DNA from 2 places in the Geobacillus sp. FSL K6-3411 genome. Region 2 is predicted to be linked to the other one. Evidence: riboswitches for the same ligand, from Rfam matches in the RefSeq annotation. Region 2 holds a riboswitch; the other holds the start of a gene.

Region 1 (6,540 bases), 540 kb from region 2:
TATTCGCATTTTGCATTTTATGGAAGAGGGAAATGAGACTATTGATTTCGTCTTCGCTCAGCGTAATGCCAAGGTCGTTGGCGATTCGTTCAATCAAGGCGCGCAAATCGGCGTCCGTTTTCGGCGGATTGTTGGCAATTTCTTCTTTGACTTTTGCCACCAAGGCGACCGCCTTATCCGCACCGATCGAGTCAGCAAGTTTCGCTGTTTGCACCATTTCTTCGTTCGCTACTTTTTTCACATCGTCCGGGATGGATTGGTCAGATGAAATTTCATATGCCTTCATCAATCCGGTCAGCGCGGCGGTGCCGGAAACCGGAAACGGAGCGGTGACATAAATGTCGGCATCTTTCACTCCAGCGGTAATTAAGGCGTTCGTGTACATTTCTTTCGTCACCCATGTGATGTTATGCGTCTCAACATTCAGTCCGGATCCCGGTTCGCCGATCGTAATCATTGACGATGAGATGGCGCGCGTACCAATTTGCGCTTTTGGGATGAGCCCACCCAAATATTTATGCTCTTCAGCGTTTGAGACGGTAACCGTCTGAGCTCCGTCCGGCGCTTTCATTTCCTCGAGCACTTTTTGTTTTTGTTCGTTTGTTAAGTTTTCCCCGAGTGTTACAATGACGTCGCCCGGTGCAGCATCGGCCGCCACCATGGCCGGAAACGCCAGCAGCATGACTGCTAGCAGCGATGAAGCGATCGTTCGTTTCACGCAGTTCGCCTCCTGTTCATAAAAAATGCACTATCATTATACCGTACGCTCTCCTGTTTTTCTATCGAAACGGCGTTCTGCCTTCCGCTGCTCATTGCGATCGAGAAATACATCGGTTGAGAGGCCAAGCAAATGGCAAACAGCGAGGTAGTGGATATTTCAAGAGCCGAAAGCTATTTTAGTATGATCATAAATAAAGACGATCATCCCCTTTCTACCGTTTCACTTCGCCGATCATTGCTGGCGTGCCCATTGGTATTTCATATCAATATATGATGTTTAAAACATGGAACATTTGGATGAAAAGGCATTTTGGCTTTCTTTCTGTTGGTCAATCATGGTATGATAAAGACAGTTTATGCGTGAAAAAGGAGGGGAAGCGCGATGGCGAAAAAAGGCTATATTTTGATGGAAAATGGCGGAAAGATTGAATTTGAACTGTTTCCAAATGAGGCGCCGGTGACGGTGGCCAACTTTGAAAAATTAGCGAACGAAGGGTTTTATAATGGACTGACGTTTCACCGTGTCATCCCTGGTTTTGTCAGCCAAGGCGGTTGTCCGCGCGGCAATGGAACGGGCGATGCTGGTTACACAATCCCATGCGAGACAGACAATAATCCGCACCGGCATGTCACCGGAGCGATTTCGATGGCGCACCGCGGCCGCGATACTGGCAGCTGCCAGTTTTTCATCGTCCATGAACCGCAGCCGCATCTAGACGGGGTGCACACCGTCTTCGGACAAGTCACGTCCGGAATGGATGTCGTCAAAGCGATGAAAAACGGTGATGTGATGAAGGAAGTGAAAGTGGTTGACGAACCGTAAGCAGCGGACGGAAGATGGAGAACGGACAAGCCGAACGAATTGGCTTTTGTTTTTCATCTTGTTGGCGGCTAGTTTCATATGGGGAGCCGTGTATTGGCTTTGGATCGCCAAGTGATGATGTAAAGCCGTCAATGTGGTATAATGGAATATCATGATATAGCTGTACATCCTTCGGGGCAGGGTGAAATTCCCGACCGGCGGTGATGAGGCCGAAGCCTCTCAGCCCGCGAGCCGTATAGGCACGATCCGGTGCGATTCCGGAGCCGACAGTATAGTCTGGATGGGAGAAGGATGAAGATGTGCGCATGACTGTTTTGAGCCGGGCTGTATCAGCGCGGGCGGCGTCTGTCGTCCGTCTCGGTATGGCGACGGTTTTCGGTTTCGCACGACAGGAATAACCTTGTTTAGCGAACAAGTGTTCTTGTTTGTCGTTATGCGCATCCTGACCCATTCTCTCACGTCTTAGAGCCCCGGAATATTTCCGGGGTTTTTATTTTGTAGGAAAAAGGTGGATACCGTGTACAATGATGAACATTACATGCGGTTAGCGCTTGATGTAGCCAAGGCCGGAGTTGGGCAAACGTCCCCCAATCCTGCTGTCGGTGCCGTCGTCGTCAACGACGGTACGATTGTCGGAATTGGCGCCCACTTAAAAGCAGGAGAGCCGCACGCCGAGGTGCATGCGATCCGCATGGCCGGTGAAAAGGCGCGCGGGGCAACGGTATATGTGACGCTTGAGCCATGCAGCCATTATGGCAAAACGCCACCATGCGCTGATTTGCTCATTGAAGCCGGCGTCCGCCGTGTCGTCGTTGCGACGACCGATCCGAATCCGCTTGTTGCTGGGAAAGGAATTAATAAGCTGCGTCGGGCGGGCATTGACGTGGAGGTTGGAATATTAAAAGAAGAAGCGGATGAGTTAAACCGCATGTTTTTCCATTATATTGCGACGAAAACGCCGTTTGTAACGATCAAATATGCGTGCAGCCTCGACGGCAAAATCGCCACGGCGACAGGGGAGAGCAAATGGATCACATCCAGTGCAGCGCGTGAGGATGTTCATCGTCTCCGTGCGCAACATGACGCTATTTTAGTTGGCGTTAACACCGTGATGGCGGATAACCCGAAGCTGACGGTCCGCATTGGGCAACAGCGGAAAAACCCCCTTCGGGTCATTTTGGATACCAACTTGCATACACCGCTCGACGCCCATGTTGTCGTCGACAAGGAAGCAGAAACGTGGATCATCACTGGCAGCGGTGTCAGCCGGGAAAAAGCGAAGATGTATGAGCGCCTTGGGGTGCGCATCGTGCCGATGACAAGCGCACACATTGATGTGCGCGAGGTGCTCCGCCTGCTTGGTGAGCAGCGTATCACGTCATTGTTTGTTGAGGGAGGCTCGCGAATTCATGACAGCTTCCTTCGCTCCGGGATGGTCAATGAAGTCGTTGCCTATATGGCTCCGAAACTAATCGGCGGCCGCGAAGCGCCGACGCCGGTCGGCGGTCTCGGTTTCTCGCGTCTCGCTGAAGCGATGGAGCTTGACATCCGGCAGATTGAGAAAATCGGTCCGGATATCAAGATCGTCGCTAAACCGATCAAGAAGGAGGAGTCGTGATGTTCACCGGTATTATTGAAGAGATCGGCACGGTTGAACAAATGAGGCAAACAGGCAGCGCCATTGTGATGACGATTGGCGCCAAGCGGGTGCTTGAAGACGTCCAGCTCGGTGATAGCATCGCCGTTAACGGTGTCTGCTTGACCGTTACTTCATTTACGGATCGGCAGTTTACGGTCGATGTCATGCCGGAAACAGTGAAGGCAACAGCGTTGCGTACACTCAAGCCGGGGACAAAGGTGAACTTGGAGCGAGCGATGGCGGCTGGCGGGCGGTTTGGCGGGCATTTCGTTACCGGACACGTCGATGGCGTCGGACGCATTGTCCGGCAATGGCCGAAAGCGAACGCTGTCTATTATGAAATCGAAGTGCCGGCCCCGCTGCGTTCGTATATGATTGAGAAAGGGTCGGTAGCCGTCGATGGGACAAGCTTGACGATTTTCGGCTTGAGCGAGCGCACGTTCACCGTTTCGCTCATCCCGCATACGCGGGCGGCGACGATTTTAGGCGAAAAACGGCCTGGCGACTTTGTCAATATTGAATGTGATATGATCGGCAAATACGTCGCTGCCTTTCTCGCAGGAAAGGAAACGACGCCTTCGGGATTGACAATGGAATTTTTGGAGCAACACGGCTATAAATAAGCGAGAAAAGGGGGCAAGTGGCCATGTTTGATACGATTGAAGCGGCGTTGGCCGCACTGAAAAACGGAGAAGTGATCATCGTTTGCGATGACGAAGACCGGGAAAATGAGGGGGATTTTGTCGCGCTGGCTGAAAAAGCGACACCGGATGTCATTAATTTTATGATTACGCATGGCCGCGGGCTCGTCTGCGTCCCGATTACAGAAGAATTGGCGGCGCGTCTCGAGCTTGAGCCGATGGTCGCCCATAACACCGATGCGCATGGCACGGCGTTTACGGTAAGCGTCGACTACAAAACAACGACGACGGGAATCAGTGCTTACGAGCGAGCAGCGACCATTCAGGCGCTGCTTGATCCGAACGTAAAAGCGAGCGATTTCAAACGGCCAGGGCATATTTTTCCATTGATTGCTAAAAAAGGCGGTGTCTTGCGACGTGCTGGCCATACGGAGGCGGCAGTCGATTTGGCCCGCTTATGCGGGGCGAAGCCGGCTGGCGTCATCTGTGAGATTATTAAAGAAGACGGGACGATGGCGCGTGTTCCTGATTTACGGCACATTGCCGATCAGTTCGGACTAAAAATGATTACGATTAAAGATTTAATCGCGTACCGAAGTCAAAGAGAAAAACTCGTGAAACGCGAAGTGGAAATTTCGCTGCCGACTGAGTTCGGTGAGTTTCGTGCTATCGGCTATACGAACATTCTTGACGGAAAAGAGCATGTCGCGCTTGTGAAAGGTGAGATCGTTCCGGGCAAAGCGATACTCGTGCGCGTCCATTCCGAATGTTTAACCGGTGATGTGTTCGGTTCGTACCGGTGTGATTGCGGTCCGCAGTTGCATGCGGCGTTGCGGCAAATTGAAGCGGAAGGAAACGGGGTGCTGCTTTACATGCGCCAAGAAGGGCGCGGCATTGGTCTCATGAACAAACTGCGCGCCTACAAGCTGCAGGAGCAAGGGTATGATACCGTTGAGGCGAACGAAAAACTCGGCTTTCCGGCCGATTTGCGCGACTATGGCATCGGGGCGCAAATTTTAAAAGATCTTGGCGTGACGAAAATGCGCCTGTTAACGAATAATCCGCGCAAAATCGCGGGTTTAAAAGGGCATGGGCTCGAAGTCGTCGAACGGGTGCCGCTTCAAATGCCACCGACGAAGGAAAACGAAAAATATTTGCGCACGAAATATGAAAAATTAGGACATATGCTTCATTTTTAATGAAAGGGGAAAGAAACATGAACGTCATCGAAGGAAATTTAGTCGGCACCGGGTTGAAAATTGGCATCGTCGTCTCGCGCTTTAACGAATTTATTACGAGCAAGCTCTTATCTGGTGCAATCGACGGGTTGACGCGCCATGGCGTCAGCGACAACGATATCACCGTCACATGGGTGCCGGGGGCGTTTGAAATTCCGCTTGTGGCGAAAAAAATGGCTGAATCAAAGCAATTTGACGCTATCATTACGCTTGGCGCCGTCATTCGCGGTGCGACGAGCCATTTTGACTACGTGTGCAGCGAGGCAGCCAAAGGCGTCTCCCATGCCGCGCTTACAAGCGGCGTCCCGGTTATTTTCGGCGTTTTGACAACCGATACGATCGAGCAGGCGATCGAGCGGGCCGGCACAAAAGCGGGCAATAAAGGATGGGAGGCGGCTGTTTCCGCGATCGAAATGGCGAACGTTTTACGGGGGCTTGCGTAATTTGTGTAAAAAGGCATGAAATGGTTCACAATATCGGTGAGAATGTTTATAATACGTATAGAGAAAATGACAAAAACTTTTCCATTTCGGAAAAGCGCTTGTCGATAATGAGGGATTTTTATGTTAATCCGTTACCGAAAAAACTATGAAAAAATTGCCATGGGGCTGTTGTCGTTTATGCCGATGGAAAAAGATTTGAAACGGCTGCAGCAGACGATCAAACAATACGAAACCGACAACGATTGGCAACTGTTTTTATGGAAAGAAGGGGATGACATCGTCGGCATTATCGGCGTCCTGCTGCGTGCTCCCGATGTTGTGCAAATCCAGCACATTAGCGTCAACCCGTCACACCGCCACCAAGGGATTGGAAAACAGATGGTCAAGGCGTTAAAAGAGACGTATCCTGACCGTCGGTTGTGCGCCAATGAGTGGACTGCCTCATTTTTCGATAAATGTCAAACATGCTAGCTGAATAAGAAAATCGGCACGGCGCCGTGCTTTTGCGGGCGGCGGAGGGGGGAGGTTACTTCCCCTCCGCTCTGGCCCGCTTTTTTTGTTCGCGGGCGGCGATGACATCGGTGCGGTCGCGCCGCCGGTGTTTGTCGACGAGGTCAATATCAGTGGTATCGCTTGCCTGTCCCCAAACGAGCTGTCGGGCGGCGCAGGCGGCTCGGCATTGCGCATAGAGTGAGCGGTCAGCGATCGGCAGTTCGATGCTTTCGTATGGCTTACCTTGGGCGATGCGCCTAGCCGTCTCATCAAGCAAGGCAGCGAGCGCTCGATCATCGAGGCCGAGCCGGCGGATCATCCCGCGCGCTTCTTCAAGCAGCACACGCGCCCGTTTCATAAGCCGCAGTGCTCCTGAGGTGTTGTTGCGTCGGTAATGGTAGAAGGCGACCGCAATTTGGATGAGTACAAGCCATTCTATTTTTCGGCCGTCTCGTTTCCATTGTTCTTCTAAAACTTCATGGCATTCGAAATAGTCACGGTCCCCATGGAAATGAACTAAATAATCAATATATGCTTTCGGATA
Region 2 (6,540 bases):
CAGCCAGACGATGCCGGTCAACTCGGATCCGAGCGCGTTTCTCGATAATTCACCATTAGCGATTTGCGGAATTTTCGCATCAAGCGGTCCGGTGATTTGCCCGCTTTCAGCAAGCACTTTATACCAGGCGATGTTGGAATCCAAATTATCGTGGACACGAATATGCGCATTCTCACCAAGGATAAACAGCGGGGACACATAAAGGGCGATGACGCCAAGCGCTAAAAGCAAAAACCGTCGTTCTCTTTGTTCATCCATCGGCATCACGCTCCTGACTCCTCTGGGTTTGGTCATAAAAGCCCTATTGGATACGATGTGCATGAAAGGAAAAAATTATTCTTGCGGGCGAATGAAAGAGCGTGCGATAAGATGACGATGTTGTTTCGCGTTTCGTTTTTTCCCTTCTCTCGTTGCATCCTCTCCCTTTCCTTTCGTATCATTAAATGCAAGAAAACATTCTATTTCCAAAGGAGTGCGTATGATGGCAAAACAACTCCCTCCCGGCCAGTTCGAGACGGAAAAATGGCCGATTTTACATGAAGGGGACGTGTACGAATTTGATGAGACGACATGGAATTTTCGACTGTTCGGCGAGGTCAAAAAGGAGGTGTCCTTCTCCTATCAAGAAGTGATGGCGCTGCCGAAAACAATTTCCACCGTCGACATGCATTGTGTCACGACATGGTCGAAATTTGATACGACGTTTGAAGGCATCGCCTTTCGCGAGTTTTTGCGCTTCGTTGAACTAGAACCGGGTGTGAAGTACGTAAAAATTTACGGCTACTTAAACGGCGACCGGTTCGGCTATTCCGCGAACTTGCCACTTGAAGCGTTGATGGGTGACGATGCGCTGTTTGTCTATCGGTGGAAAGACAAACACCACGATTGGCAAGACATTTCGCCGAAGCACGGCTACCCGCTCCGTTTCATTCCACCAGCCACGTTTTACTTATGGAAAGGCGCAAAATGGGCGTCCGGCATCCGCTTTATGAAAGAGGACGAGCCAGGCTATTGGGAAGAGCGCGGCTATTCAATGACCGCAAATCCATTTAAAGAAGAGCGATTCGCCGAATCGATATCAAGGTTTCGATTTTGGTGAGGAAATCTGATGAAACCAGCAGTAGAAACAAAAAAACGAGGGTTTGAAGCAGAAACCCTCGTTTTTTTGTTTGGCTATGCCGCTCGGCGAGCGACAGCTTGTTTTTGCAGCCATGGGCGAAGGCGCAAAAAGAGAAGCATAAACACAACAGCCATGAGCACCCCTTTTGCCGCGTTAAACGGCAAAATAGCGGAAATGACCAACGCTTTTGTTTCCGGCGCACTCATCGCCGGAGCGCCAAGGAAGAGCGTATATGCCGGCAAAAAGACATAGTAGTTGAGCACGCTCATGACGAGAGCCATTGTCGCTGTTCCCGCCGCCAGTCCAAGTAGCATGCCTTTTTTTGATGCAGCTCTGCGATAAATATAGGAAACTGGCAAAATAAACGCCACCCCGGCAGTGAAGTTGGCGATCTGTCCGATTGGAACGCCAGTGGCGCTGCCGACAAGAAAATAGTTCAGCACGTTTTTCAACAGCTCAACAAACACGCCGGCAAGCGGGCCGTACAAAAGCGCGGCGACAAGCGCCGGGATGTCGCTAAAATCTACAAGCAAAAAGTTAGGAAATGGCGGAAGCGGAAAGTTGAGCATCATGAGCAAGTACGCACCAGCACTAAAGACACTGACAGCCACAAAGGTGCGGATGTTGAATGATTTCATGCTTGTTCTCCTCTCCTTCTCGTGATCCATCCTCACAAGAAGAAGGCTGCCGAGCGAACGCCAATAAAAAACCCCTTAAACCCAAGGGCTTAAGGGAGAAAAAGGGCGAACTCAACTAAGCGTCAGGCGCATGGCGCCAAACGCCGGCAAACCTTCATCTTCTCCCATCCAGACTATACTGTCGGCTCCGGACTCGCACCGGATCCTGCCTTGCGGCTCGCGGGCTGAGGGGCATCCACCCCATCACCGCCGGTCGGGAATTTCACCCTGCCCCGAAGATGAATCATATTCTTTTATTATTGATAATGATAAATTTAGTATACAATTTTCATATCATTTTGTCTACGATTAACAGCTTGATGACAAGTTGACCGAACATGCTGTGCTTTCGTTTCCCGCACAGTCGACTTGCCGCGACTAGTTGTCAACTTTATCTAATCAGCTCCTCCCCCAGCTCGAGTACCGGCGGATTGACATTGACCATATCAGCGTATTTCAATCCGGTTCCAGTATTTAGCACAACGACGGTCTCCCCGTCACGAATCCAACCGCTTTCGCGCAGCTGGCGAGCCGCCGCAAACGCCGCCGCTCCTTCCGGGCAAATGAACGCCCCTTCCGCTTTTGCCACCATCTGCTGTTGTGCCAAAATCGCCTCATCGTCGATAGCAATCGCACAGCCATCCGTCTCATACACCGCCTCAAGCACAAGAAAGTCGCCAAGCGCTTTTGGCACGTTAATGCCAAACGCCACCGTATGAGAGTTCGGCCAAAATTCCGACTCATGCTTTTTCTCGTTCCATGCCTTCACAATCGGTGCGCAATGCTCGGCTTGCACAGCGACAAGCCGCGGCATCTTGCCGCTTACCCAACCAAGCGCCTGCAGTTCTTTGATTGCCTTGTAAATGCCGATGAGCCCAACGCCGCCCCCGGTCGGATACAAGATGACATCCGGAAGCTGCCAAGAGAGCTGCTCGGCAATCTCAAGTCCCATCGTTTTCTTTCCTTCAATCCGATACGGTTCTTTCAATGTAGAAGCATCGTACCAACCGTATTCACGGATCGCTTTCGCCACGATTTGTCCAGCATCGCTGATCAAGCCGTTGACTAAATACAATTCCGCCCCTGCGATGGCACATTCCTTGCGCGTCAACTCCGGTGCATCCACCGGCATAACCACCGTCGCACGAATGCCGGCTCGAGAAGCATAAAGCGACCACGCCGCCCCTGCGTTGCCGTTTGTCGGCATAGCAAGCTGTTCGACCCCCAATTCTTTCGCTTTGGAAACGCCGACCGCCGCCCCGCGAGCTTTAAACGTCCCCGTTGGAATGACCCCTTCGTCTTTCATATAAAGTGAATCAATCCCGATGTTCCGGCCAAGGCGCGCCATTCGTACAAGCGGGGTCATCCCTTCACCTAAAGAGACGATATGTTTGGGATGTTTCACCGGCAATAGCTCATGATACCGCCATAAGCTCGGTTCACGTTCCTTGAGCGCTTCCCGTGCCACTTCTTGGCGCATCGCTTCCAAATCATAGGCGACTAGAAGTGGAGAACCGCATTCGCAAAGCTGGTGCACGTGATCGACATCATATGTACGTTCGCATTTCGAGCAGTAGAGATGGGATGCGTAACTAAATGACATCGGTTGTCCTCTCCTTCCGTCTACTTTGTCTGTACTGGACGGCTAAGCAGGTGTGAGCTTATTATGTAGAGGCTTGACGACACACCCGTCCTTTTCATTATACTGCACATTTGCGTATGCAGCCCATTGCTTTTGTGCATAATAGTAGGAAATGCGCAAATACTACAAAAATGATAGAAATGATTCTGTGCCGATCACGAACCGCTTTTTATGTCAAATGCGTCAATGGGCGAGGAATGTCCTCTCCCCGTGCTCCCAGTTTTCTTGCAAACAACTGCTCCTTCTTTTTTACCGTTTACACTGCGTGTGATAGAATAGAATGGAAAACACCGCCTTCGTTTCCTCATGGGTGGCAGAGCGGTTGATCCGTTGTCAAATTCGTGTATAACCAAGGGGGGACTCTTCATGAAACAAGAACTCATTGAACGCTTCACCCGATACGTCAAAGTCGACACCCAATCCGATCCGGAAAGCAACACGTGCCCTTCGACCCAAGGGCAATGGGATCTAGCGAGAATGTTAGTCGAGGAGCTAAAAGCAATCGGCATGGAAGAAGTGACCGTCGATGAAAACGGCTATGTGATGGCAACCTTGCCGGCCAATACGGACAAAAACGTGCCAACGATTGGCTTTTTGGCTCATCTCGACACGGCACCGGAATTTACCGGAACAAACGTCAACCCGCAGATCATTGAACAATATGACGGTGGCGACATCGTGTTAAACGAACAGCAGCACATCATCCTATCGCCGAAAGACTTCCCGGAGCTTGCCAACTACAAAGGACATACGCTCATTACGACGGATGGGACGACGCTGCTAGGCGCCGACGACAAAGCGGGAATCGCCGAAATTATGACGGCGATGAACTATCTCATTCAACACCCGGAAATTAAGCACGGCAAAGTGCGCGTCGCCTTTACACCAGATGAAGAAATCGGCCGCGGGCCGCACAAATTTGATGTCGCTCAATTTGGCGCCCAATTTGCATATACGGTCGACGGGGGACCGCTCGGCGAATTGGAGTACGAAAGCTTTAACGCAGCGGAAGCCAAAATCACCATTAAAGGAAAAAACGTCCATCCGGGCACGGCAAAAGGAAAAATGATCAACTCGATCAAAATCGCCTTGGAGTTCCAGCAACAGCTGCCAGCAAACGAAGCGCCTGAACATACGGACGGATATGAAGGGTTTTACCATTTGCTTTCGTTCCAAGGCAATGTGGAGGAAACAAAGCTGTATTACATTATCCGCGATTTTGACCGCGAGCAATTTGAGGCACGCAAGGCAAAAATGAAAGACATCGCCGCCGCGCTCGCGCAAAAATACGGCAATGACCGGATTTCTATTGAAATCAATGACCAATATTACAACATGCGCGAAAAAATTGAACCGGTGCACCATATCGTCGACATCGCCCATGAGGCCATGACAAACTTGGGCATCGAACCGAAAGTGAAACCGATCCGCGGTGGCACAGACGGGTCCCAATTGTCATATATGGGGCTGCCAACACCGAACATTTTTGCCGGCGGTGAAAATTTCCATGGCCGTTATGAATACATTTCCGTCGATACGATGGTGAAAGCCGCCGAAGTGATCGTGGAGATCATCAAGCTGTTCGAACAAAAAACATCCTAATCTATGGTTCGTTTGCCTATCGTCCAAAAGCCGTTTTACGCCATGATGAAAGAAACGGTGTCCCCGCTCATTGGGGATACCGTTTTCTTCATTATTACAAGCAATCTGTCCTCCCCATTTCGTTCTGTTATGAAAGCAGGGTGGTTTGCTCCTCAATCCGCACCGAAAAAGACTCCTCCTCCGAATACACACGACAAGAATAATCAAATTAACCTACTTGGCGTGTGATCCTTTCGGTCAACATAGCGAAGCCATTAGCAAGGAAGCTGTTGACTGTCACTGTGTATTCGTCGTCTAGATGAAGCGGTATACCGTCTTGGCAGCTGGATGTCAGCAAAAAGTATCGGCATCAAAACCAAGCTTGTGTTATCGCCTGTTTAGCTGACCATTCGCTGATCAAGTATCGCACTTACGACGAAGATGAAGGCAGCGCATCGTTTGAACAATGGAACCGACGTTTGATAAACAAAGAATGGGCAGAAGGGAAAACGCTTATCGCCTCTATTCGCCTGGCGCCAAAAGAGCAGCTGGTGACGTTTTGACAACTAAACAAGCGCAAAAGGAATGGATAAAGACATCGGTGGAAATGAAAAAAAGAAGTGCCCGCACAAAGCGACAGACGACTTGCGCACCCACCGCGATGAAAGCCGTCGACCTCATTGCCCACGAAACGGGCGGAAGCATCAGTAAATCGCATGAGGAGCTCGTCTTGCCGATCCGGCTCGTTGAAGAAATGAATGTCCATCCAAACGATCCATCGTCACTATGCGTTCGAATAAGAAAAGGTGCTTCGCTCGTGTCGACGAAACACCTTTTCCTCGCTCACAGGAATGAGTAGCTCATCCCCCACTGTAAGGGCCGGTGCGATAAGCAAGGACATGTTCACACTAGCGGCCCAAACAGCAACATCGCAAAGCCGCGCTTCGTTAGATGGTCTCCTTCCCGCGAATACCGTTAATGGAATAGCTCGCCGTAACAGCGGCGTTTAACGAATGGGAGACGGAACAATACTTTTCTTTTGACAGCCGAATGGCGCGGATGACTTTTTCTTCCGGCAAATCGCCTTCGAGCGCGTAATGAATATGTATGTCGGTAAATCGTTTTGGGTGGTCATCGGCGCGCGTTCCTTCCACCTCCATTGAAAACGAGCGGACATCAAGCCGCATTTTCTGCAAGATCAAAATGATATCAATGCCGGTGCAACCTGCCAACGCATGAAGCAATAGCTCCATCGGACGGGCACCCGAATCGTTGCCGCCGACATCCTTCGCGGCATCCATCGGGATCGTCACACCGGAAGCGCTTTGGCCGCTGAACGACATGTTTCCATTCCACGTAACGGTCGTTTTCATCATCATCGTCGCCCCTCTCTATTTGCTTTGGCTACGGAACGAACAACCGCCGCCTGGCCGTTCGTTTCCATCTGCTTTTCAGTTTACCGGTTGCCGGTTTGAAATGCAAAATTCCTGTCTAGCGTTTTTGCACGTGCATGATAAAAT

Evidence for each region. A riboswitch is a leader RNA that binds a small molecule or an ion and turns the genes downstream of it on or off. The one in region 2 is predicted to bind FMN.
Region 1: it holds a riboswitch for FMN, as region 2 does, so the genes downstream of both, ribD (bifunctional diaminohydroxyphosphoribosylaminopyrimidine deaminase/5-amino-6-(5-phosphoribosylamino)uracil reductase RibD) here and NSQ22_RS09385 (ECF transporter S component) in region 2, are expected to answer to the same signal.

What each region holds. Positions count from the first base shown of each region.
Region 1 covers NZ_CP150187.1:2,381,147-2,387,686, reverse strand. The annotation lists gene NSQ22_RS12120 (DUF1002 domain-containing protein) at 1-718, opposite strand, end outside; gene NSQ22_RS12115 (peptidylprolyl isomerase) at 1,103-1,543, shown strand; gene NSQ22_RS12110 (hypothetical protein) at 1,530-1,658, shown strand; FMN riboswitch at 1,707-1,839, shown strand; gene ribD (bifunctional diaminohydroxyphosphoribosylaminopyrimidine deaminase/5-amino-6-(5-phosphoribosylamino)uracil reductase RibD) at 2,061-3,161, shown strand; gene ribE (riboflavin synthase) at 3,161-3,805, shown strand; gene NSQ22_RS12095 (bifunctional 3,4-dihydroxy-2-butanone-4-phosphate synthase/GTP cyclohydrolase II) at 3,829-5,022, shown strand; gene ribE (6,7-dimethyl-8-ribityllumazine synthase) at 5,040-5,504, shown strand; gene NSQ22_RS12085 (GNAT family N-acetyltransferase) at 5,625-5,975, shown strand; gene NSQ22_RS12080 (DUF309 domain-containing protein) at 6,031-6,540, opposite strand, start outside.
Region 2 covers NZ_CP150187.1:1,837,241-1,843,780, forward strand. The annotation lists gene NSQ22_RS09375 (DUF6044 family protein) at 1-258, opposite strand, end outside; gene NSQ22_RS09380 (sulfite oxidase-like oxidoreductase) at 482-1,099, shown strand; gene NSQ22_RS09385 (ECF transporter S component) at 1,174-1,758, opposite strand; FMN riboswitch at 1,911-2,042, opposite strand; gene NSQ22_RS09390 (threonine synthase) at 2,189-3,400, opposite strand; gene pepT (peptidase T) at 3,806-5,041, shown strand; gene NSQ22_RS09400 (hypothetical protein) at 5,084-5,269, shown strand; gene NSQ22_RS09405 (hypothetical protein) at 5,682-5,879, shown strand; gene NSQ22_RS09410 (OsmC family protein) at 5,968-6,393, opposite strand.